DNA from 2 places in the Paenibacillus sp. SN-8-1 genome. Region 1 is predicted to be linked to the other one. Evidence: predicted binding sites of a transcription regulator. Region 1 holds the regulator's gene; the other holds the start of a gene.
The links. Region 1 encodes CtsR, which represses protease genes until heat stress. Its sites were predicted from a motif close to ATGGTCAATAAAGGTCAAACA; they were not measured.
Positions count from the first base shown of each region.

Region 1 (11,383 bases):
CTGAGGAAGGTTCGTCCGCTCAGGGTAAGTCGGGACCTAAGGCGAGGCCGAAAGGCGTAGTCGAAGGACAACAGGCCCTAATTCCTGTACCACCGTAATCCGTTATGAGCGATGGGGTGACGCAGCAGGGTAGTGACGCAGACTGATGGATGTCTGTCCAAGCAGTGAGGCTGGTGTGTAGGCAAATCCGCACACCGTTAAGGCTGGGCTGTGATGGGGAGTGAAAATTACAGTAGCGAAGGTCATGATCTCACACTGCCAAGAAAAGCCTCTAGTCAGGAGAAGGTGCCCGTACCGCAAACCGACACAGGTAGGCGAGAAGAGAATTCTAAGGCGCGCGGAAGAACTCTCGTTAAGGAACTCGGCAAAATGACCCCGTAACTTCGGGAGAAGGGGTGCCCCGGTAGTGTGAATAGCACGAGGGGGCCGCAGTGAAAAGGCCCAAGCGACTGTTTAGCAAAAACACAGGTCTGTGCGAAGCCGCAAGGCGAAGTATACGGGCTGACGCCTGCCCGGTGCTGGAAGGTTAAGGGGAGTGGTTAGGGGTAACCCGAAGCTATGAACCGAAGCCCCAGTAAACGGCGGCCGTAACTATAACGGTCCTAAGGTAGCGAAATTCCTTGTCAGGTAAATTCTGACCCGCACGAATGGCGTAACGACTTGGGCGCTGTCTCAACGAGAGATCCGGTGAAATTTTAATACCTGTGAAGATGCAGGTTACCCGCGACAAGACGGAAAGACCCCATGGAGCTTTACTGCAGCTTGATATTGGACTTTGATACGATTTGTACAGGATAGGTGGGAGCCTAAGAAGCAGGAGCGCCAGCTTCTGTGGAGGCAACGTTGGGATACCACCCTGATCGTATCGGAGTTCTAACCTGGTACCGTAATCCGGTATGGGGACAGTGTCAGGTGGGCAGTTTGACTGGGGCGGTCGCCTCCTAAAGAGTAACGGAGGCGCCCCAAGGTTCCCTCAGAATGGTTGGAAATCATTCGAAGAGTGCAAAGGCATAAGGGAGCTTGACTGCGAGACTGACAAGTCGAGCAGGGACGAAAGTCGGGCTTAGTGATCCGGTGGTACCGCATGGAAGGGCCATCGCTCAACGGATAAAAGCTACCCTGGGGATAACAGGCTTATCTCCCCCAAGAGTCCACATCGACGGGGAGGTTTGGCACCTCGATGTCGGCTCATCGCATCCTGGGGCTGAAGTAGGTCCCAAGGGTTGGGCTGTTCGCCCATTAAAGCGGTACGCGAGCTGGGTTCAGAACGTCGTGAGACAGTTCGGTCCCTATCTGTCGTGGGCGTAGGAAATTTGAGAGGAGCTGTCCTTAGTACGAGAGGACCGGGATGGACGCACCGCTGGTGCACCAGTTGTTCCGCCAGGAGCACAGCTGGGTAGCTAAGTGCGGAAGGGATAAGCGCTGAAAGCATCTAAGCGTGAAGCCCCCCTCAAGATGAGATTTCCCAGTATGTAAGACCCCTTGAAGACGACGAGGTAGATAGGCTGGGGGTGGAAGTGCAGTAATGCATGGAGCTGACCAGTACTAATCGGTCGAGGGCTTATCCTCAAAGTTTCACGAAGTGAAACTACTTCGGAAGCATATTCTAAGAACCCCGAGAACAATGGGGCACACGCAAGTTCGTTTCGTATCTAGTTTTCAGGTGATCAAGCCTGAACCGATTTTAAGCTGCAAGCCTTGATAAGGTCTGATATTTTCTCGCAGCGATGAGTTTTCTAAGGTTGGATATTTTCCTGAAGTGATTCAGGGAGTATTGACCCGGAAAAATCCTGTTTGGTGGCGATGGCGGAGGGGTTCCACACGTACCCATCCCGAACACGACCGTTAAGCCCTCCAGCGCCGATGGTACTTGGACCGCAGGGTCCTGGGAGAGTAGGACGCCGCCAAGCAAAGTGTAAGCCTTATCGATTAAACGATAAGGCTTTTTTTGTGCATTAAATTATTTTAACTATAAGGCAGCTCCATTAGGGTATAGATTCAGCTAATTCTGAAACAATAATAGGGCATTTTTTAAACTTAGGAGGCTGATTTTAGAGATGAGCAACAAGATTGAAGCGATCCGTGCGGATCATCAGAACTTTTTGGATGCAACGGAGGATGAAGTTAAGGCAGTTCCTGCTACAACCGATGTGAACGAGGCTGTGGAAGCCATTACCGCACATATGAATAAATATGATATCCCTCAGGAAAAAGAAGGAGACTAACCTTAACCACCCTGGAACCGTCAGAAAAGCTCTGGCGGTTCTTTTGTGTCCATTTTATCAAGGTGGAAATTTGGGCTATGTCCATGGAATTTCTTCTGTAGTCGTTAGTTCACGACGCTCATAATGAAAAGTTAATCAATAATACAGGTACTCTCTTCGGTTGGGGCTCAGCCTTGTTTCTAACTGACCGCTAACCAAAAAGAATGATTAGAGTTAAATTCACTCATGAATCGAATGGACACGTTGCAGGATGGGTAAAGTATATTTAGGGCTGAATACAACGGACTAACTAAGGACTTTCATCTGTGTCACAGGATTTTAGACTAATTATAAAAGGGCTCTTGGCAAATGAGGAAAATATGATATAATGAATTCAAGGTCAAAGAAAGTCAAAGTCAACTGATTGTAAATCAACACTTCTTTAACCGGGTTTATTTTTATTCAATGTATTAAAAGTTGTAGTATTAAATTGACCAACAGGTTGATTTTATCAGGAGATCATTTTGCCGTTTCATAAGGGCTAAACGCTTCAACAATGGAGGGATGAATGAATGCGAAATATCTCCGATATTATTGAGAAATATCTCAAGAGTATTATGCATGAAAGTCCTGAAGGAACCATTGAGATCCAGCGCAATGATTTAGCCGATAAATTCTCCTGTGTACCTTCCCAGATTAACTACGTAATCAGTACGCGGTTTACGCTGGAGAAAGGTTACCTTGTGGAAAGTAAGCGCGGCGGAGGCGGGTACGTCAGGATAAGAAAGATTGAGCTGCCTGGTCCAACCTCGCTGCATACTCATCTGCATCAGACCATTGGGAATGAAATTGGTCAAGCCGCTGCGGAAGGGCTGATCTACCAACTGGTGGAGGCTCGGATCATTACTGAGCGTGAAGCGAATTTGATGAGGTCAGTGACATCAAGGGAAGTGCTGGCGCTTAAGCTGCCTTATCGGGATGAGATTCGTGCCAGAATTATGAAGGCCATGTTGATTTCTTTATTAGTCAAATAATCAGGCCAGGAATAAAGGAGGGACATCTTGTGCTTTGTCAGGAATGCGGTAAGCGTCCGGCTTCGCTTCATTTCACGAAAGTTGTAAATGGGGAGAAGACGGAATTTCATATTTGCGAAGCGTGCGCGAGAGAAAAAGGCGAGATGATACCTGGAACCTCAGGAGGCTTCTCCATTCACAGCTTATTGTCCGGTCTTCTGGATATTAGCCCAAGTGGAAAAGGGCAACTGGTAGGTAAGAATACAGAGAATCTTCAATGCAAGGAATGTGGAATGACCTATTCCCAGTTCAGTAAAGTGGGACGGTTCGGCTGCAGCTCTTGTTATAAATATTTTAATGACCGGCTGGATCCTCTCTTCAAAAGGGTACACGGGAACACGACCCATATGGGCAAAGTACCTGTTCGAGTAGGCAGCCATATACAAGCAAAACGAAAAATCGAGGGCCTTAGGCAGGAGCTCCAACAAAAAATTGTTGAAGAGGAATTTGAGAAGGCAGCCAAGCTTCGGGATCAGATTAGAGAACTTGAGAAAGACATTTCATCAGAGTAGGAGGAATGCGTTATGCCTAATCTCCGGTTTACAGAACAGCCGCTCAGTGAATGGATGAGACATAGAGGATATGAATCCGACATTGTCATCAGCAGCCGGGTGCGGATTGCGCGGAACCTTCAACATCTTGCTTTTCCCATGCTGGCGACGAACCAGCAATCGGAGGAAGTGTTGACAAGACTCAAGGCTGTTCTTGGAGACGAACGCCTGGGTCGATACGGAGTGCTGCATTTCCTGCTCCTGGATGAGATGGATGATTTGGACCGAAGAATTCTCGTTGAGAAGCATTTGATCAGCCCTAATCTTGCTGCCGAATCGCGCAATGGCGCAGTTCTCATCAGTGAAGATGAAAGCTTGAGTATTATGATCAACGAAGAAGATCATCTGCGTATTCAGTGCTTGTATCCGGGATTTCATGTTCAAGAAGCTTGGGAGCGGGCAACTGCAGTGGATGATATTTTTGAAGCTCATGTGGATTATGCCTTTGATGATAAAAGAGGCTATTTGACCAGTTGTCCTACTAACGTAGGTACTGGGCTTAGAGCTTCGGTCATGATGCATCTTCCCGCCTTAGTTCTAACGCAGCAGATCAACCGGATATTATCGGCGGTCTCACAGGTTGGATTAACGGTTCGCGGGATATATGGCGAAGGTAGTGAGGCCATGGGTAACTTGTTTCAAATCTCAAATCAGATTACACTGGGACAAAGCGAGTCTGAAATCATTGAGAATCTGCATGGTGTAGTCTTACAGATTATCGAGCATGAGAAGACAGCAAGGCAGAGACTGCTTATGGAGTCACGGCTGCGGATGACCGACAGGGTCATGCGGTCCTACGGGATCTTGTCCAATGCAGCGATTATGGATTCCAAGGAAGCGGCTCAGCGATTGTCCGATGTCAGACTCGGAATTGATCTGGGGCTGATTGATCATCTGTCTGCTCCGGAACTAAATGAACTAACAGTGCTGACACAGCCGGGATTTTTACAGAAAATATTCAATGAACACATGGATCACGCTGAGCGGGATATGTATAGGGCCAAGCTCATTCGCGAGAAATTGGGTAAATAAATGCAGTACTGTTTAATCGTAGAACCAGATTTTTACCAATCATGGAGGTGTAGGGGATATGATGTTTGGAAGATTTACGGAACGCGCACAGAAAGTGCTGGCTTTGGCTCAAGAGGAAGCAGTTCGTTTGGGGCATAATAATATTGGTACTGAACATATACTGCTGGGTCTCATTCGTGAAGGAGAAGGCATTGCCGCTAAAGCCTTGATTGGTCTAGGTCTTGGACTTGAGAAGATACAAGATGAAGTGGAGACCTTGATCGGCCGCGGTCAAGAGCAGCCCACCAATATTGCTTACACGCCTCGTGCCAAGAAAGTTATCGAACTTTCGATGGACGAAGCCCGTAAGCTGGGTCATACCTATGTGGGAACAGAGCATATCCTGCTCGGTCTTATCCGCGAAGGAGAAGGAGTTGCAGCCCGCGTATTGAACAATCTTGGAATCAGCCTGAACAAAGCACGTCAGCAAGTGCTTCAGTTGCTTGGAAGCAGTGAAGCGGTATCCAGTCATCATGGGGCCCCTGCAAATGTGAATACCCCAACACTGGACAGCTTGGCACGTGACTTGACGGCTATAGCCAAGGAAGGCAGCTTGGACCCGGTTATCGGGCGCAGCAAGGAAATTGAGCGTGTAATTCAAGTACTTAGCCGCCGGACTAAGAACAACCCGGTACTGATTGGAGAGCCAGGGGTAGGTAAAACGGCGATTGCCGAGGGTCTCGCTCAGAAGATCATCAACAACGAAATTCCAGAAACGCTGCGAGACAAGAGAGTAATGACTCTTGATATGGGCTCAGTAGTTGCCGGTACCAAATATCGCGGTGAGTTTGAAGATCGTTTGAAGAAAATCATGGACGAAATTCGCCAGGCAGGCAATATTATCTTGTTCATTGACGAGCTGCATACCCTTATCGGTGCAGGGGGTGCTGAAGGCGCCATTGACGCCTCCAATATTCTGAAGCCGGCTTTGGCCCGCGGTGAACTTCAGTGCATCGGTGCCACAACACTGGACGAATATCGCAAATATATCGAGAAGGACGCCGCGCTTGAGCGCCGCTTCCAGCCTATTACAGTGGATCAGCCATCTCCAGAGGAAGCGATCCAGATCTTGCATGGACTTCGTGACCGTTATGAAGCTCACCACCGGGTGAAAATTACGGATGAGGCTATCGAGCAGGCAGTGAAGCTTTCTGACCGTTACATTCCTGACCGGTTCCTGCCTGATAAGGCCATTGACCTTATTGATGAAGCGGGCTCCAAAGTAAGGCTCAACTCATATACGGTACCACCTAATTTGAAGCAGCTTGAGAATCGTCTGGATGACATCCGTAAAGAGAAGGATTCAGCTGTTCAAAGTCAGGAATTCGAGAAGGCTGCGGCCCTTCGTGATACAGAGCAGAAGATTCGTGAAGAGCTCGATGTAACGAAGAATCAATGGAAAGAAAAACAAGGACGTACTGATTCTGAAGTAACTCCGGAGGATATTGCCCAGGTTGTAGCCAGCTGGACTGGAATCCCTGTTAGCAAGCTGAAGGAAGAGGAGACCGAACGTCTGCTTAATATGGAGCAAATTCTGCACGAACGGGTTATTGGTCAGGATGAGGCTGTGAAAGCGGTCAGCCGGGCAATCCGCCGGGCACGTGCTGGACTTAAAGATCCTAAACGTCCAATGGGTTCATTTATCTTCCTAGGACCAACCGGGGTAGGTAAAACAGAACTTGCCCGCGCACTCGCTGAGGCGATGTTCGGTGATGAGAATGCGGTTATCCGAATCGACATGTCCGAATATATGGAGAAGCATTCCACCGCTCGTCTGGTCGGAGCTCCTCCAGGATATGTAGGCTATGAAGAAGGCGGTCAGCTGACGGAGAAGGTTCGCCGGAAGCCGTATTCCGTAGTTCTGCTTGACGAAATTGAGAAAGCACATCCAGAGGTGTTCAACATCCTGCTTCAAGTGCTGGAGGATGGACGTCTTACGGATTCGAAAGGCCGCGTAGTCGATTTCCGCAATACGCTGATCATTCTTACATCCAATGTCGGGGCTGATGTGATCAAGAAGAACACAACACTCGGATTTACCGCTGTCAGCGATGCGGGCGCTAATTACGATACGATGAAGGATAAAGTAATGGCAGAGCTTAAGAAGAGCTTCCGTCCAGAATTCCTCAACCGGATCGATGAGACGATCGTGTTCCACTCTCTGGAAGAAGTGCATATTGCAGAGATCGTTACACTCATGTCCGAGGAGCTTCGCAGACGTCTGCGTGAATACGATGTTGATTTCCTTCTTACCGACAAAGCCAAGGCATTCTTGGCAAAAGAAGGGTTCGATCCAGCTTATGGCGCGCGTCCGCTGCGTCGCGCGATTCAGAAGCACATTGAAGACCGGTTATCCGAAGAACTGTTAACCGGTACGGTGAAGAAAGGTGATTCTCTCGTTATTGATGAAGAGAACGGATCACTAACCGTGAACAGAACGGGAACTTTATCACCTAACTGAACGGTATAACTGCATAACTTTTTATAGACAAGGGGCTGAATGCTGCTCGGACATTTGTTCGAGTAACGCAGCCTCTTGCTGTTTGTTCTAACATTTTCATTAAAACTTTACGATAAAACAATATAAATGGTAAACTTTGATTGTTATATCGATAAAGCAATTCCGATTGAAAATCCTCAGGCTGGTTAAGGAGAGGTACATGGCCAAAATTAAGACCAAGTTCTATTGCACAGAATGCGGTTATGAATCCCCTAAATGGTATGGTAAATGTCCAGGCTGCAGCAGCTGGAATACTATGGTGGAAGAAACCGAGAAAGTAGTTAAGACTCAAGGGCTGACCTCGGGACTTTTTCAGACTAAAGAAAAGGCCCAGCCCATAATTAATATAGAGAGCGGCAAGGAGCCGCGTGTTCAGACGGGAATTGGAGAACTAAACCGGGTGCTTGGCGGGGGAGTAGTTCCAGGCTCTCTTGTTCTCGTAGGTGGAGATCCGGGGATCGGCAAATCCACGCTATTGCTTCAGACCTCTTATGAGATGGCCAAAGCGGGACTGCGGGTTCTGTACATCTCTGGCGAGGAATCCGTGAAGCAGACCAAGCTGCGTGCGGAGCGTCTGGGCGCTTTATCCGCAGAACTCTTCGTGCTGTGCGAGAGCAATATGGACAGTATTGAAGAGGCGATTGAAAGTGTGTCACCCGACTTTCTGGTCATTGATTCGATTCAAACCGTATATTTGCCTGAAGTGACAAGTGCTCCAGGAAGCGTCTCTCAGGTTCGGGAATGTACGGCAAGATTTATGCGGATTGCGAAGGGGCAGGGAATTGCCACCGTTCTTGTAGGTCATGTCACTAAGGAGGGGGCTATTGCGGGTCCCAGGCTACTTGAGCACATGGTGGACTGTGTGCTTTATTTTGAAGGTGAGCGCCATCATTCTTATCGCCTGCTTCGTGCAGTTAAGAATCGGTTCGGTTCAACGAATGAAATCGGCATATTTGAAATGAATGAAGTGGGGCTGACGGAGGTCGTTAACCCTTCAGAGTTATTTCTTTCAGAGCGTCCCCTTGGTGTAGCAGGCTCTACTGTAGTAGCTAGCATGGAGGGGACTCGCCCGATGCTGGTGGAACTGCAGGCGCTGATCTCCTCGACTCATTTCCCCTCGCCAAGACGGATGGGTACCGGTGTCGATCACCATCGGATGAATCTAATTATTGCCGTACTTGAGAAGAGAATGGGGATGTTCCTCCAAACCCAGGATGCTTATGTTAACGTCGCTGGCGGTGTGCGTCTGGATGAGCCCGCGGTTGATTTGGCGATTGCGGTGAGTATTGCATCCAGCTTCCGCGATATTCCTACCAAGCCGGATGATGTGATCTTTGGAGAGGTAGGCTTAACCGGAGAAGTTCGGGCCGTCTCCCGTGCTGAACAGCGGGTAAGAGAAGCGCAAAAGTTAGGATTCAAACGGGTTATCCTCCCGGAGAAGAGCCTCAAGGGATGGAAGAGCCCGAAGGGGATTCAATTGATCGGTGTAAATACGGTTGCAGAGGCATTAGCTGTTGCGTTAAATTAGGGGGCACTTGAAGATGAAAGAACCAAACCAACTGGAGAAAATGAACGATTTGCTCAGGCTTGTGGCACCCGGTACCGCATTTAGGGACGGACTTGAGAATGTGCTGCGGGCTAAGACTGGCGGATTGATTGTAGTTGGATATAGTCCGGAAGTAATGGAAGTGGTTGAAGGAGGTTTCTCCATTAACTGTGATTTCTCTCCGAACTATCTGTATGAGCTTGCCAAAATGGATGGAGCCATCATATTAAGTGAGGATTTGAAGCGGATCTTATATGCAAATACCCAGCTTATTCCCGACTCCTCCATCTCGTCAGCCGAGACAGGTATCCGCCACCGTACTGCAGAGCGGGTCGCTAAGCAGACCGGAAAGCTGGTAGTGTCTATTTCACAGCGGCGTAATATCATCACGCTTTATCAAGGTGGACTGCGCTATGCACTTAAGGAAATTGGCGTGATTCTAACCAAAGCGAATCAAGCGATTCAGACGCTTGAGAAATACAGATCTGTTCTGAATCAATCTCTTACGAATTTGACCGCCTCGGAATTCGAGGAGCTTGTCACTTTGCCAGAGGTTATCAATGTGATTCAGCGGGTTGAAATGGTTATCCGTATTAAGCTTGAAATCAAGCGGTTCATTAACGAACTGGGTACAGAAGGCCGTCTGATCAGTATGCAGATGGAGGAGCTGGTCAGCAATATGGAGGAAGAAGCCTGGCTGCTGTATAAGGATTATGCTCGTGAAGATCAGGAGGAATACATTCGGGAGCTTATTTTGGGCCTCAAGCGTTCTTCTGATGAAGAACTGCTGGACGTTGTTCATATTTCCCGCCTTCTTGGCTATCCTGCAGCCGCGGCATCCTCCGAAGAGCTTATTTCACCGCGGGGTTACCGTGTTCTTAATAAGATTCCACGCTTGCCTAATGTCATTATCCATAATCTCGTTGAACGTTTCGAACATCTGCCTGGGGTTATGATCGCCTCCATAGAAGAATTGGATGAAGTGGATGGTATTGGTGAGGTTCGGGCGCGTACCATTAAGGATGGATTGAAACGCCTTCAGGAGCAAGTATTCATTGACAGACAAATCTAATTCCCATACAATCAAAGGATGATCCTGAGGCATAATATATATGAGGTGAAGAGATGATTACTAAATCGATTCCGAACATGTTTACCTTAGGTAACTTGTTTCTCGGAATGGTCGCGATTATGCTGGCGTTTAACGGGAAGTACAGTTTGGCAGCCATTATGGTTATTGTTGCTATGCTGCTCGATGGTCTGGATGGACGCGTTGCCCGTGCCCTTAATTGTCAAAGCGAATTTGGAAAAGAACTCGATTCTCTCTCAGATGTGATTTCCTTTGGAATCGCACCTGCGCTATTGATGTATACGATTTCCTTTCAAAACATGCCGGAAGCGCTGGCATGGATAGTAACTGCGATCTTCCCGATGTGCGGTGCACTTCGGCTGGCAAGGTTCAACGTGAAGCCGGGTATCCCGGGTTACTTCATTGGTCTTCCAATTCCCGCTGCAGGGAGCGTTCTAGCCACACTTTCCTTATTTCACAAAGAGATTACAGCCCCTTATTTCATTATAGCGATGCTTTTGCTCTCTTATTTGATGGTCAGCTCTGTTAGATACCCGAACTTCAAGAAGATTGGCCTGCCGAGAAAGGCCCTTTGGTTCGCCCCTTGGGTCGTAGCAGTTGCTGTGCTGGTAGCTGTTAGATTTCCAGATCAATTGACCAAACTGATCTTTGTCCCTCTTGTCATTTATGCACTATATGGGATTAAGCAGAATATTGACAGAATGCTCGGCAAAGGTGGTCCGAATTCGCATTCTTCGGAAAAGACTTATCGTTCAAAGCATTAATCTGTTCTTCCATGGAATGCATATAGAATAAAAAAAAGCACGGAATCCCTTTCAGGATTCGGTGCTTTTTGCTTTTTTTATAAGGCTTACGATAAGTTGAACAGCCCAAGCGTAGAGCATTTCTTCGACTCTCTCTCCACGACTTCATCCATATTAATATCGAGCAGATTGCACAGAGCGGACATATAGAACAAGTTGCGCCCAAGCTCAGAGCTAATAGCTTCTCTACAGTTCTCGCACAGTTCACCTTGAACGTGCTTGCCGACCACTTCTTTGGCCTGCTCCAGGTTGAGGCTGGGTTCAAAGGTTTGCTTGGTTGCATGAAGTTCAATGCATCCGCACTCGGTTACAGATTTGGTTACCGAACGAATGACAGATGAGTTACTTTGACTATTCTTAGAGAGGACATCCAGCAGACTGCGGTGACGGAGAAGCAGTTCGGAGACTTGTTCTTGAAAAGACTGTAAGCTAAGTGTGCTCATTATTTTCCATCCACCTTATTTTATGAATTGAGTTCATTATAGTCCACGGTTTGATTCCTTTTCAAGCTGAAATCGCAGGGCCTAGGGGCCTGCGAGGACTCA
Region 1 is NZ_CP194782.1:3,949,207-3,960,589, reverse strand. Features, by position in the region: rRNA gene ACRRNK_RS19535 (23S ribosomal RNA) at 1-1,569, shown strand, start outside; rRNA gene rrf (5S ribosomal RNA) at 1,794-1,910, shown strand; gene ACRRNK_RS19525 (hypothetical protein) at 2,058-2,225, shown strand; gene ACRRNK_RS19520 (CtsR family transcriptional regulator) at 2,777-3,238, shown strand; gene ACRRNK_RS19515 (UvrB/UvrC motif-containing protein) at 3,268-3,789, shown strand; gene ACRRNK_RS19510 (protein arginine kinase) at 3,802-4,860, shown strand; gene clpC (ATP-dependent protease ATP-binding subunit ClpC) at 4,919-7,360, shown strand; gene radA (DNA repair protein RadA) at 7,560-8,927, shown strand; gene disA (DNA integrity scanning diadenylate cyclase DisA) at 8,941-10,017, shown strand; gene pssA (CDP-diacylglycerol--serine O-phosphatidyltransferase) at 10,071-10,799, shown strand; gene ACRRNK_RS19485 (DUF1573 domain-containing protein) at 10,886-11,281, opposite strand.

Region 2 (11,383 bases), 880 kb from region 1:
CGCCGCCTGTAGAGATATGATCCATTTTGTCAGCCAGGTGGAATTTCTCAGCAGCTGCTGCAGAGTCGCCACCACCGATAATGGTGTAGCCTTCTGTAGCTGCACAAGCTTCAGCCACTTGACGTGTACCATGGGAGAATGGCTCGATTTCGAACACGCCCATAGGTCCGTTCCATACTACCAGCTTGGACTTCTTGATCACGTCAGCATAAAGCTCGCGAGTCTTCGGTCCGATGTCAATACCTTCCCAATCTGCAGGAATCTCGTCAATGTTGACAATTTTGGTATTAGCATCTGCACTGAAGTCATCAGAGACAACAATATCCACTGGAAGCATGAAGTTCTTGCCAAGCTTCTTTGCTTTCTCGATGAAACCAAGAGCTACCTCAAGTTTATCTTTATCCAGAAGCGATTGTCCAATTTCATAACCTTGCGCCTTGAAGAAGGTGTAGGTCAACCCGCCACCGATCAATACATTGTCCGCAATGTTAAGAAGGTTATCGATAACATCGATCTTGTCCTTAACTTTGGATCCGCCGATGATAGCCGTGAAAGGACGCTCTGGGTTAGAAAGTGCTTTGCCCAATACAGCCAATTCTTTCTCCATCAAAAGACCGGATACGGCCGGGATTAGATGAGCGATACCTTCAGTAGAAGCATGCGCACGGTGAGCCGCGCCAAATGCGTCGTTCACGAACAGGTCTGCCAGCTCAGCGAACTGTTTGGCAAGTTCAGGATCGTTCTTTTCTTCACCAGGGTAAAAACGAACGTTCTCCAGTACAAGCACGTCGCCATTGTTCAAAGCATCCACTTTGGCTTTAACGGCTTCACCTACAGCTTCATCAGCTTTGGCTACAGGCTTCCCAAGCAGTTCGGACAAACGCTCTGCTGCAGGAGTAAGGCGAAGGGAATCAACGAATTCACCCTTTGGACGTCCAAGGTGGCTCGCCAGAATTACTTTAGCTCCGTTCTCGATCAAATACTTGATCGTTGGAAGAGTCTCCCGGATACGGGTATCATCAGTGATTTTGCCGTTTTCGAGCGGCACGTTGAAATCCACACGCACAAACACGCGTTTTCCAGTTACTTCTATGTCACGTACACTTTTCTTGGTCATCTCCACGTTCCTCCTAAATGATCGTTGCTGTATATCTACCCGTTCAAAGGGTTATGTGTCTCTTAAGCAAAGGTCTTCTCTATATATCTAAAGCCAGTATTAAGTATGGAATAAATTAGCATGAACCAAAGAGGAGTCCTTAGGTTCAGGTTGCTCCTCTTTGGAATTACATTTGAATTGTGTGGATATTATTGAGATTTCTTAGCAAAGAACTCCAAAGTACGAACCAATTGTGCAGTGTAGGACATTTCGTTGTCATACCAAGCTACAGTTTTAACCAATTGCTTGTCGCCAACTGTCAATACTTTAGTTTGAGTAGCATCGAAGAGGGAACCGAAAGTGATACCTTGGATATCGGAAGATACGATCTCATCTTCAGTGTATCCGTAAGTTTCTGGATCGGAAGCTGCTTTCATAGCTGCGTTAACTTCGTCTACAGTTACTTTTTTGTCAAGAACAGTTACAAGCTCAGTCAGGGAACCAGTTGCAACTGGAACACGTTGTGCCGCACCATCCAATTTACCGTTAAGCTCTGGAATTACCAAGCCGATTGCTTTAGCAGCACCAGTTGTGTTAGGAATGATGTTCTCAGCAGCTGCACGAGCGCGTCTGAAGTCACCTTTCGCATGTGGAGCATCCAAAGTGTTTTGGTCGCCAGTGTAAGCATGGATCGTAGTCATCAAGCCTTCAACGATACCGAACTTGTCGTTCAAAGTCTTAGCCATAGGAGCCAAGCAGTTCGTTGTGCAAGATGCACCGGAGATTACAGTTTCGGAACCATCAAGAGTTTCGTGGTTAACGTTGTATACGATAGTCTTCATGTCGCCTGTAGCTGGAGCGGAGATAACTACTTTCTTAGCGCCGCCTTTAAGGTGAAGTTCTGCTTTCTCTTTAGAAGTGAAGAAACCAGTACATTCAAGAACGATATCAACGCCAAGCTCGCCCCATGGCAATTCTTCAGGGTTACGGTTAGCAAGAACTTTGACTTCTTTGCCGTTAACTTTGAAGAAACCGTCATGAACTTCAACATCGCCATCGAATCTGCCTTGAGTTGTATCATATTTCAACAAATGAGCCAACATTTTAGCATCTGTAAGGTCGTTGATAGCAACTACTTCAATACCTTCCACGTTTTGAATACGACGGAAAGCAAGACGTCCGATACGACCAAATCCATTAATACCAACTTTTACACTCATTGAATAGTTCCTCCCAAAATTCGTTTTTTTATTTATTCAAGACGGTGAGTAACCGCCGTGAGTAACACATGTTAGTTCTTGAATTAGCTTAATTCGGCCTTCTCCTGCTCCAGTAAAGCAACAATCTCATTCGCCGCTGCCTCGTCTGTCACCAGAATATCCTCATGCCCGAACCGCAGCACAGCATGGATGGCCTTGGCTTTGCTCTTGCCGCCCGCGACTCCAATTACCACTTCAGTTGAGATGATGTCCTCAAGTCGCAGTCCGAGCGTCAGCATTTTGTGAACAACCCTGCCATCTTGATCAAAATAGTAGCCAAATGATTCCGCCAGGGCACCTTCACTTCGAAGCTCTTGGAGCATCTCAGGGTCCAGCTTGCGCCGACGTGCCATTTCCATAGCATCTCCGATGCCATGAATGACAATCCTTGCTTTACGAATCAAGGTTACAATTTCTTGAGTATTCGGGTCATTTACAAGTGAGTGATAAGCCTCTTCACCAAGCAGATCAGGTACATGCAGCAGCCGATAACCCGCACCCACGCGCTTAGCCATTCCGGAAGCGATCGTGTTGGCCTGGATCTCCAGGCTTTCGCCGAGTCCTCCCCGTGCTGGCACGAACCAGCTGTCCTTAAGCTGGGCATTCATCGGCATTGTTAGCTTCTCCGCAATTGAAGCGAGTGTTGTTCCGCCTGTGACAGCAACTACATCTCTCTCTTCCATTACGCTGAGGAGCGCTTTAGCCCCGGCACGCCCAAGCTCCTGCTTGGTATCCGAAGATACGTCCCAATCCCCCGGCACAACAATCACTTTGCGGAGTCCATAACCCTTGCGGATCTTCTCCTCCAAAGCGGCCAGACCAAGCAGCTCTTTGACAAGCGGCTCCAAACGCTCAAGCAGGTGAGCACCTGCTTCACTGATTGTCATCCCCATATTCTCGATTTCAATCAGCCCTTGTGCTTTCAAAAGGTCTGTCTCGGCGCGCAGCACACGTTCTGTCATATCCAGAGATGCGGCTAATGTTCTGCGGCCAATCACTCCAGCAAGCTTGATCTGATGAAGAATGGTGTATCTTTTCTTGAGAATATCCATGAGATCAGGCAGAAGCTGCTTTTGGATTTCCAATATGTTTCGCATGCTTTCACTCCTGCTTGGCATTCATCTATCTCATCTTCATCAAACGTTGTTGGCCTTAAAACGTCCCGGGTTAACTTTTTAAGTCCCACTAACATTCTACCTAATTCTACCGCATGTTGCAAGTCTGACGAACGTATAATTTACTGTGCTTGTCCTCTTTATACAAAAATCTGTCTATTCTTTATCGATAGCCCTCAATAATTATCATTTCACCCGGTATGGCCTATTATAGTAAGTATTTGTTATCCTAAGTTAAGCTTGCAATTTAACATGGGATAACATATAATCATTTTTGCTACTCTGATTTTGCGCCCGTGGTCCAATGGATATGACGTAGGCCTCCGAAGCCTGAGATCGAGGTTCAATTCCTCGCGGGCGCGCCATTCTTACAAGCACCTATTATTAGCTTTAACCAAAGCCGCTTTAAAGTGGGCCTTTTTTTTATAATTAGTTTGACTTTCTTTGACTTTATGTTTGAAATTGTTTATGATGTGGTTATTATGGATAGAACTAACAGAAGTATTCTGTTTTCTAGTTAGGACGATCTCATTAGTTCATTCATAATAGAAACGTTTCCCGGACACCTTTCTTACATAGGTCAAGACGACTTGTCTTCCCCTGATTTGACCAAGAGATTGAGATGGCGGTCCATGATGCAAGGGACGGAAATCATGTTTCTGATTATTGTGTCACAACAAACATTTAAGGAGGGTTTTCTAATGAGTTATATCCCTATGGTTGTCGAACAAAGCAATCGCGGTGAGCGTGCTTATGACATCTACTCGAGACTTCTTAAAGACCGTATTATTTTCCTCGGTACGCAGGTAAATGATGTGGTTGCCAACTCCATTATTGCGCAGATGCTGTTCCTTGATGCCGAAGACCCGGGTAAAGATATTCATTTATACATCAACAGCCCAGGCGGATCGATTACTGCCGGTATGGCCATTTATGATACCATGCAATTCATCAAATCCGATGTATCTACCATCTGTGTAGGTATGGCCGCTTCGATGGGTGCGTTCCTGCTGAATGCGGGAGAGAAAGGCAAGCGCTTTGCACTGCCTAACAGTGAAATTATGATCCACCAACCGCTCGGTGGAGCTGAAGGCCAAGCAACGGATATCGAGATCCGTGCCCGCCGTATTCTGAAGATGCGTGATTCCTTGAACAAAATTCTGGCTGAACGCACAGGACAGCCACTCGAGCGTATCGAGAAGGATACGGACCGCGACTACTTTATGAGCGCTTCTGAAGCCAAGGATTACGGTATTGTCGATAAGGTTATCGAGAAGACCGGTCCACAAGGCGTATAAGATTTGAATCATGGCGTCACAGGATTCTACTCCTGTGGCGCCATTTTTGCGTTCTTCAACAAAGTATGGACAAGCGAAAGAAGCCCCACTGGTTATAATAGCGGGACTTCTCATCAACTTGATTATTTAAATGGATTCGCGCCCTTAGGCAGCAGTTGATCAAATCCGTAATCATATTCAATCGTGCCGGCGGCATAAGCGGTATATTCATAAGGCTGGAAGTAGATCGTCAAGGTATTCGGCTTTACATAGAAATTCCGGTCCGAGGTTAGACCTTTGAACCCGCCGAGATAACCCGGATGCGCCTTCAGCTTCTTGGCCAGATCGGCATTAAGCTGTTTCTTATAGCCGGGGTTGCTTTTGAGCAGATCACTGAATCCAAGCTCCTTGCCGTTCTTCAGCGAGAAGGTGTGGCCTTCTGTTAAAGTAAAGCCATGTGCTCCGCCCGTGTAAGAACTTTGAGCCAGAACCAGGCTTAGAACGCCCTTCTCGTTAAAAGTAACCACATAGGTGCTGTCATACTCATACTCACGGTCCTGGGCGGAACGCTCCTTCAGATCCTTTTCCGCTTGGGCAACGAAACGGTCCATCGATGATTGAAGCGCGGCGTTGATCGACTTCTGTGCAGCTTCGTCAGCCAGGCCGCTGACCTGAGGGTAGATTAGCTTGGTTGAGGCACCCTTAAGGGTCTTGTCCAGGCTAACATTCTTGATGGTGATCGAATTCTCTGTACGCGGATCTATGGACAGCCGCTTGGCTTTGGCGTCCCAGGCCGACTGGTATCCAAGATAATCATTAAGTAATTTATAAGGGACATAAATATGGCCCTTTATTAATTTACCGCGATATCCTTCACTCAAATAGTACCCGTTAACACTCGGATCAACCCCGTACTCGGAGACCGCCAGATTCAATTTCCGGTAACCGTCTCCAAGGCTGTAGATGTGCGAAGCCGAATCATAAGAAAGCCCAAGTCCGACTACGTCACGGAGGAATGTTACCGGAACATACACCCGTCCGCCGCTGAGGATTCCCTGCTGTGCCGATAATGCTCCCTTCCATTTCACACCTACCTGTACCTGCGCCGCCTCTGCCTTCTTGGCTACCGGGCCGGTTCCAGCAGCATATCCAGTTCCAGCCGGAAGCGCAGCTCCTCCAAACAACAGGGCTCCAGCCAAGAGGCCGGCACTCCATTTCATACTACGATTCATATAAATGCTCCTTTCCAAACTAAGAAAATTCAGGCAAACCATACTTTTCTAATTATAGATACACCCGTAGAGCAAAGGGTAACAACGCCTATTACACTTTCTTTTCTTTCCGTCATACCCTGTAACATTTCCTTAAACTCTATGTAATTTTTCAAGCAGGTTCCTGGACGCAGAGGAGCAAGGCATCTTCCACCGTATATAGGTATTGGATGCCTTACGACTTGTTCATTTACATTTACATTTACATTTACATCTTCGTCTTCGTCTCCACTCACAGGACGCCATATCCCAATCCGTTCAACTGCTCCGCCATAATCCTGTAACCCCTGCTATTCGGATGGACTTGATCGATGGAGAGCAGTTCACGACCACGAACGGCAAAAACCGGAAAGATATCCGCGAATCCATACACCCGGTTCGAATATTGAGCCGCATATCGGTTAAATGAACTTACCCAAGAGTTGCCCTCACTTATCTGGGGAAAAGGGTTATAGAGACCGACTACCCTTAGAATATAAGGACTTCGGCTGCTTTCCTTAATGTCATAAATCGTACGCACAATACTTCCAAAATTGCTCTTACATTCAGCCAATGAATGGTTCAGAATCTGCGATTCCTGAGCTGGATTCCTCAAAATCTCTTTGGCCGCGTGGATTAAGTCATTCCCCCCAACCGACACCGTAATGATATCCGCTTCCCTAAGCGACTGCCGGTATATCGAGTTGTATCGAACACGCTGTTCAAGTCCTTCGGAATCGAGTCCATTTACACCCAGATTCTTCAGTTGAATTGGTGCCCTTAGCCGATCTTCCGCCATTCTCCGATAGACAGGAACAAAGCCGTGTCCCGGAAAAGCCCCAAATCCCGTCGTCAAGGAATCCCCTATCGCCGTGTATATATAGCTCATCCGAATCCCCTCCCATAGATATGCTTTATCTTATGTATCAAGGCTATGGCGGGCAACGGAGAGATGTCCTCTAGTAACATTTGCGGAGATTACAAAAAGGGGCTGTCACATAAGTCATTAAAGCCACGATAGGGTAACACCTCATTTTAATCTAGGCAACCTGTGCACTGCGCATTCGAATGTTCTTCCGCCCGCTGTTGTTCGTGGATTCCTTGAATAGAACCTGCCAAGGTGGGAATCCCCGAACAAAGGCGGCCGCTGACGCTTCTCCAGAATCATTCGACCTGCTCCGTTACGGTTTAACCTTCAAAATAAAAATCAAAAGAAGCCCCGCCTTGTTAAAAGGATAGCAGTACCAACCTCCTTAAAAATAAAGCGAAGCTCTTTATGTGCCAGAAAGTAAGAATGGACTAACTATCCTTGCCAGTATAACTTGCAGAACGACATCCCTCGGAAGTCACCCGCCCGTATCATCAATGAATCGTTAATCGCTCAAGCAACTCAAAGCCAAATAGGACGAGAAGCCAAGAGATAAGCCTCTGAAGAATGCTGCAGTGGGCCAAAGACGAGAAATGGCGCCACGGATATAATATCCATGACGCCATTTATGCTGTTTAGAGAAATCTTGCTTATCTTCTATTCACGGCCGCTCTTAAGCTCTGTCCAATAACGATCATACACCTGAAGGGTGTCTCCCACATCCTTCAGCCATTCCGTCCGCTTCATTTCATCCTCGGACAGGTTGATCATTTTGTCATTCCGGTATTCCTGGCTGTGGAATTCCATAGCCTTCGCGTTCGGGTCACTATAGCCAATGGACTCGTAGTTCTTCGCACTGACTTTCGGGTCCATCATATAGTTGATGAACTTCTCCGCCAGCTCCTGATTCTTGGAGTCTTTGGGAATCGCATAGTTATCGGCGAAGATGGTGCCGCCTTCCTTAGGAACCACATAAGCAATATCCGGATTCTCCTTCGCTACAAAGGAAGCGTCGCCGGACCACATGGTTCCGATCCAGCCTTCTTCCTGGATCATCTTCTGCTTGATGGTGTCGGTATCGAAGGCAAGCACGCTTGGCAGCAGCTTCTTCAGGTCATCTACCGCGGTCTTAATCTGAGTCTCGTCAGTGGAGCTATTGGACCATCCGTTCTTCTTAAGTGACATTCCGATCACTTCACGGTTGTCATCCAGCAGAAGAACCTTGCCTTTATATTTCGGGTTCCACAGATCCGCCCAGCTGGTAATAGACTCCTTCACATACTTCTTGTTGTAAGCAATACCGGTCACCCCGGACATATAAGCGATTGAATACTTGTTACCCGGATCAAAGGGAGGGTTCTTCAGCGTCTCGGTAAGATTCGCGAAGTTCGGGATATTCGCCATATTCAGCGGTGCAAGAAGGTTCTCCTTAATCATGGTCGCAACCATGTAGTCCGACGGCTGAATCAGGTCATATCCGCCCCCGCCCGCTTTAATCTTAGCCAGCAGATCCTCGTTATTGGCAAAGTTATCATAGTTAATCTTCACATTATATTTGTCTTCGAAGTCTTTGAGCACCTGCGGGTCGAAGTTATCGGCCCAGCTGTAGATGTTCAGTGTCTCTTTCTTGGATCCGCATCCAGACAGCGATAAAGCGACAAGCATCGCGGTCAGGAGCAGCGTTACCAGCTTCAACTTTTTATTCAATTCATAATTCTCCTCTCTGTTCACTTCACCATTCATTTAGAATGGCAGCATCTTCTGCTTCTTCTGTCCTTTGCCTCTGTTCAGCATATACTGGGCCAAGAAGATCAGTGTTACACTTACCAAAATTAATATCGTACATAACGCGTTAATTTCCGGGGAAATACCTCTCTTCACCTGTCCATAAATATAAATAGGTAGCGTTGTCGAGCTTGGGCCTGATACGAAGAAGCTGACCATGAAATCATCCAGCGACATCGTAAAAGCAATCAATGCGCCGGAGATAATGCCGGGAGTGATCTGCGGCAAGGTCACGTGCCGGAAAGTCTGCCAGGAGCTTGCTCCAAGATCCTGCGCCGCCTCTTCCAGCTGCTTGCCCATTCCCGCGAGCCGCGAGGATACCACAACATATACATAGGACATACTGAAAGTAATATGGGCAATGATAATCGTTGTCTTGCCTGTATCGACGCCAAGCAGCCTGAACAGCACAAGCAGGGACAGACCCATAATGATATCCGGAATCACGATCGGCAAATACAACAGCCCGCTCATGCCAAGCTTTAGCCTCCGGGTTACTCTACGGACAGCAATGGCTGCCATTGTCCCAAGCAGCGTAGCCGCAATGGTAGATATGACGGCCACAATCAAGCTGTTCTGCAGAGCATCCATGACATGGTCGTTATCGAATAGCGATACGTACCAATCCAGTGTGAACCCTCGCCACTCTGCGGACAAGCGCGAATCATTGAAGGAGAAAAGAATGATAAACAGGATAGGCACATAGATAAAGATGATCATCAGCAAGGAGTGCAGTCCGAGCCACGGGCTCCGCTTGGTTCTCATACCCGTCCCTCCTTCACTGTCTCATATCTGGAGGTCATAGCCTTATTAAAGAGAGCAATTAAAATTAATGACGTTATAACAAAAATAACGGATAACGCAGCACCAAACGGCCAGTTACGGGCCCCCAGGAACTGGGTCTGAATAATGTTACTGATCATGGATGACTTGGCACCGCCCAGAATATCTGTCACAACAAACATCCCTGTTGTGGAGACATAGACAAGCACCGCACCTGTAGTGATGCCTGATTTGGTCTGGGGCAGAGTAATATGCCAGAAGGACCGCCAAGGTGATGCACCCAGGTCACTCGCCGCCTCCAGCAATCTCCGGTCCATTTGTTCAATAGCCACATAAATAGGCAGTACCATGAAAGGAATAAAGGTATATACCATACCCAGCAGAACGGCTCCTTTGGTATACAGCATCTGCATAGGCTCCGAAATCCACCCGAGATTCATGAATAAACTGTTAACGACACCCTGCGTCCGAAGCAAGAGTACCCAGGCATAAGTACGAATCAAGAAATTAATCCAAAAAGGGATTGTAATAAGCGCAAGTCCCCAAGTCTGCCTTCTCGGCCCCGATCTGGCAATATAATAAGCCAGCGGATAACTGAGCAGGAGGCAAATCGCAGTGGTGGCCACAGATAACACAATCGTGTCCCAATAGATTCCCAGGTACAGTGAATCGAAAAATATTTTGTAAGCGTCTAGGGAGAAGGTATAGATTAGATTTCCATCCGTATCCCGCTGCATAAAGGAAATGCCGACTACAATGAGCATAGGAATAACCAGAAAGAGACCTAACCATAATACTACAGGAATTAAAGCGAACCCTGATTTCTTCATGCTCCGATGTTCACCTCGTCTTGAGGACCCCAATCCACCCCAAGTCTTTCACCGATCTCCCAAGGACGCTCATCCGTGAAGTCCAGCGCAATGGTTACTGTCATCGGATCATTATCCAATTGAACCACGATCTTATGAATGCTGCCCAGATACAGTACATCCTGAACAACCCCTGTCCGCTTCGCTGCATTAGCATCCCGGGTTGCCCTTAACTTCTCCGGACGAACGGCGAACAGCCGCCCATCTTGAGAGAATATATTGTTCTCTCCCACGAAGGTTGCGGCAAACAAGGTAGCAGGAGTGGCGTAAATCTCCCTTGGAGTTCCGATCTGTTCTACTTGCCCGTTATTCATAATAACGATCCGGTCGGAGAGCATCATGGCTTCTTCCTGATCGTGTGTGACGTATACGAAGGTAATACCAAGACTGCGCTGAAGCTGCTTCAGCTCGGATTGAAGATTTTTGCGCAGCTGAAGATCAAGAGCCCCCAGCGGCTCATCAAGCAGCAACACCTTGGGCTTGTTCGCGATCGCCCGCGCTATGGCAACCCGCTGCTGCTGCCCCCCTGATAGCTGGTGGGGATAACGCTTAACCAGCGGGGTAAGCTGAGTCATCGCCACAGCTTCTTCAATCCGCTGCTTGATCTCGGCCTGCGGCAGCTTTTTCATTTTCAGACCAAAGGCAATGTTGTCCTCTACAGTCATATGAGGGAACAACGCATAGTGCTGGAATACGAGATTGAGGTCACGGCGGTTCGGCGGAAGTGCGGTCAAATCTGCACCGTCCAGAACAATTCGTCCCTCAGTAGGATGTTCAAAGCCTGCAATCATGCGCAGAATTGTTGTCTTCCCACAGCCGCTTGGCCCGAGCAAGGTCAGGAATTCACCTTCCTTAATCGTCAGGTTCAGCGGATGCACTACAACCTGTCCGGCGAAATTCTTCTGAACTTCTACTAGCTCAATCATGTGCATCAACTCCTAGATCATCATCAGTATTTATGTATATTCATCCGTCAGGGCATCTACAATCTGAAAAAAAAGCCATATCCCAAGGGACGGCTCTTATAACTCAATCAATTTTTGCATATTCAATATACCTTGTTTTACCCCCTAGTACAACA
Region 2 is NZ_CP194782.1:217,457-228,839, reverse strand. Features, by position in the region: gene ACRRNK_RS01225 (phosphoglycerate kinase) at 1-1,117, opposite strand, end outside; gene gap (type I glyceraldehyde-3-phosphate dehydrogenase) at 1,306-2,316, opposite strand; gene ACRRNK_RS01215 (sugar-binding transcriptional regulator) at 2,400-3,452, opposite strand; tRNA gene ACRRNK_RS01210 (tRNA-Arg) at 3,761-3,835, shown strand; gene clpP (ATP-dependent Clp endopeptidase proteolytic subunit ClpP) at 4,172-4,768, shown strand; gene ACRRNK_RS01200 (PdaC/SigV domain-containing protein) at 4,891-5,979, opposite strand; gene ACRRNK_RS01195 (hypothetical protein) at 6,009-6,254, opposite strand; gene ACRRNK_RS01190 (GDSL-type esterase/lipase family protein) at 6,251-6,886, opposite strand; gene ACRRNK_RS01185 (polyamine ABC transporter substrate-binding protein) at 7,523-8,530, opposite strand; gene ACRRNK_RS01180 (ABC transporter permease) at 8,609-9,415, opposite strand; gene ACRRNK_RS01175 (ABC transporter permease) at 9,412-10,263, opposite strand; gene ACRRNK_RS01170 (ABC transporter ATP-binding protein) at 10,260-11,234, opposite strand.
Region 2: clpP (ATP-dependent Clp endopeptidase proteolytic subunit ClpP) is a predicted target of CtsR. The motif match lies at 3,902-3,922, and genes of this name have one in related genera.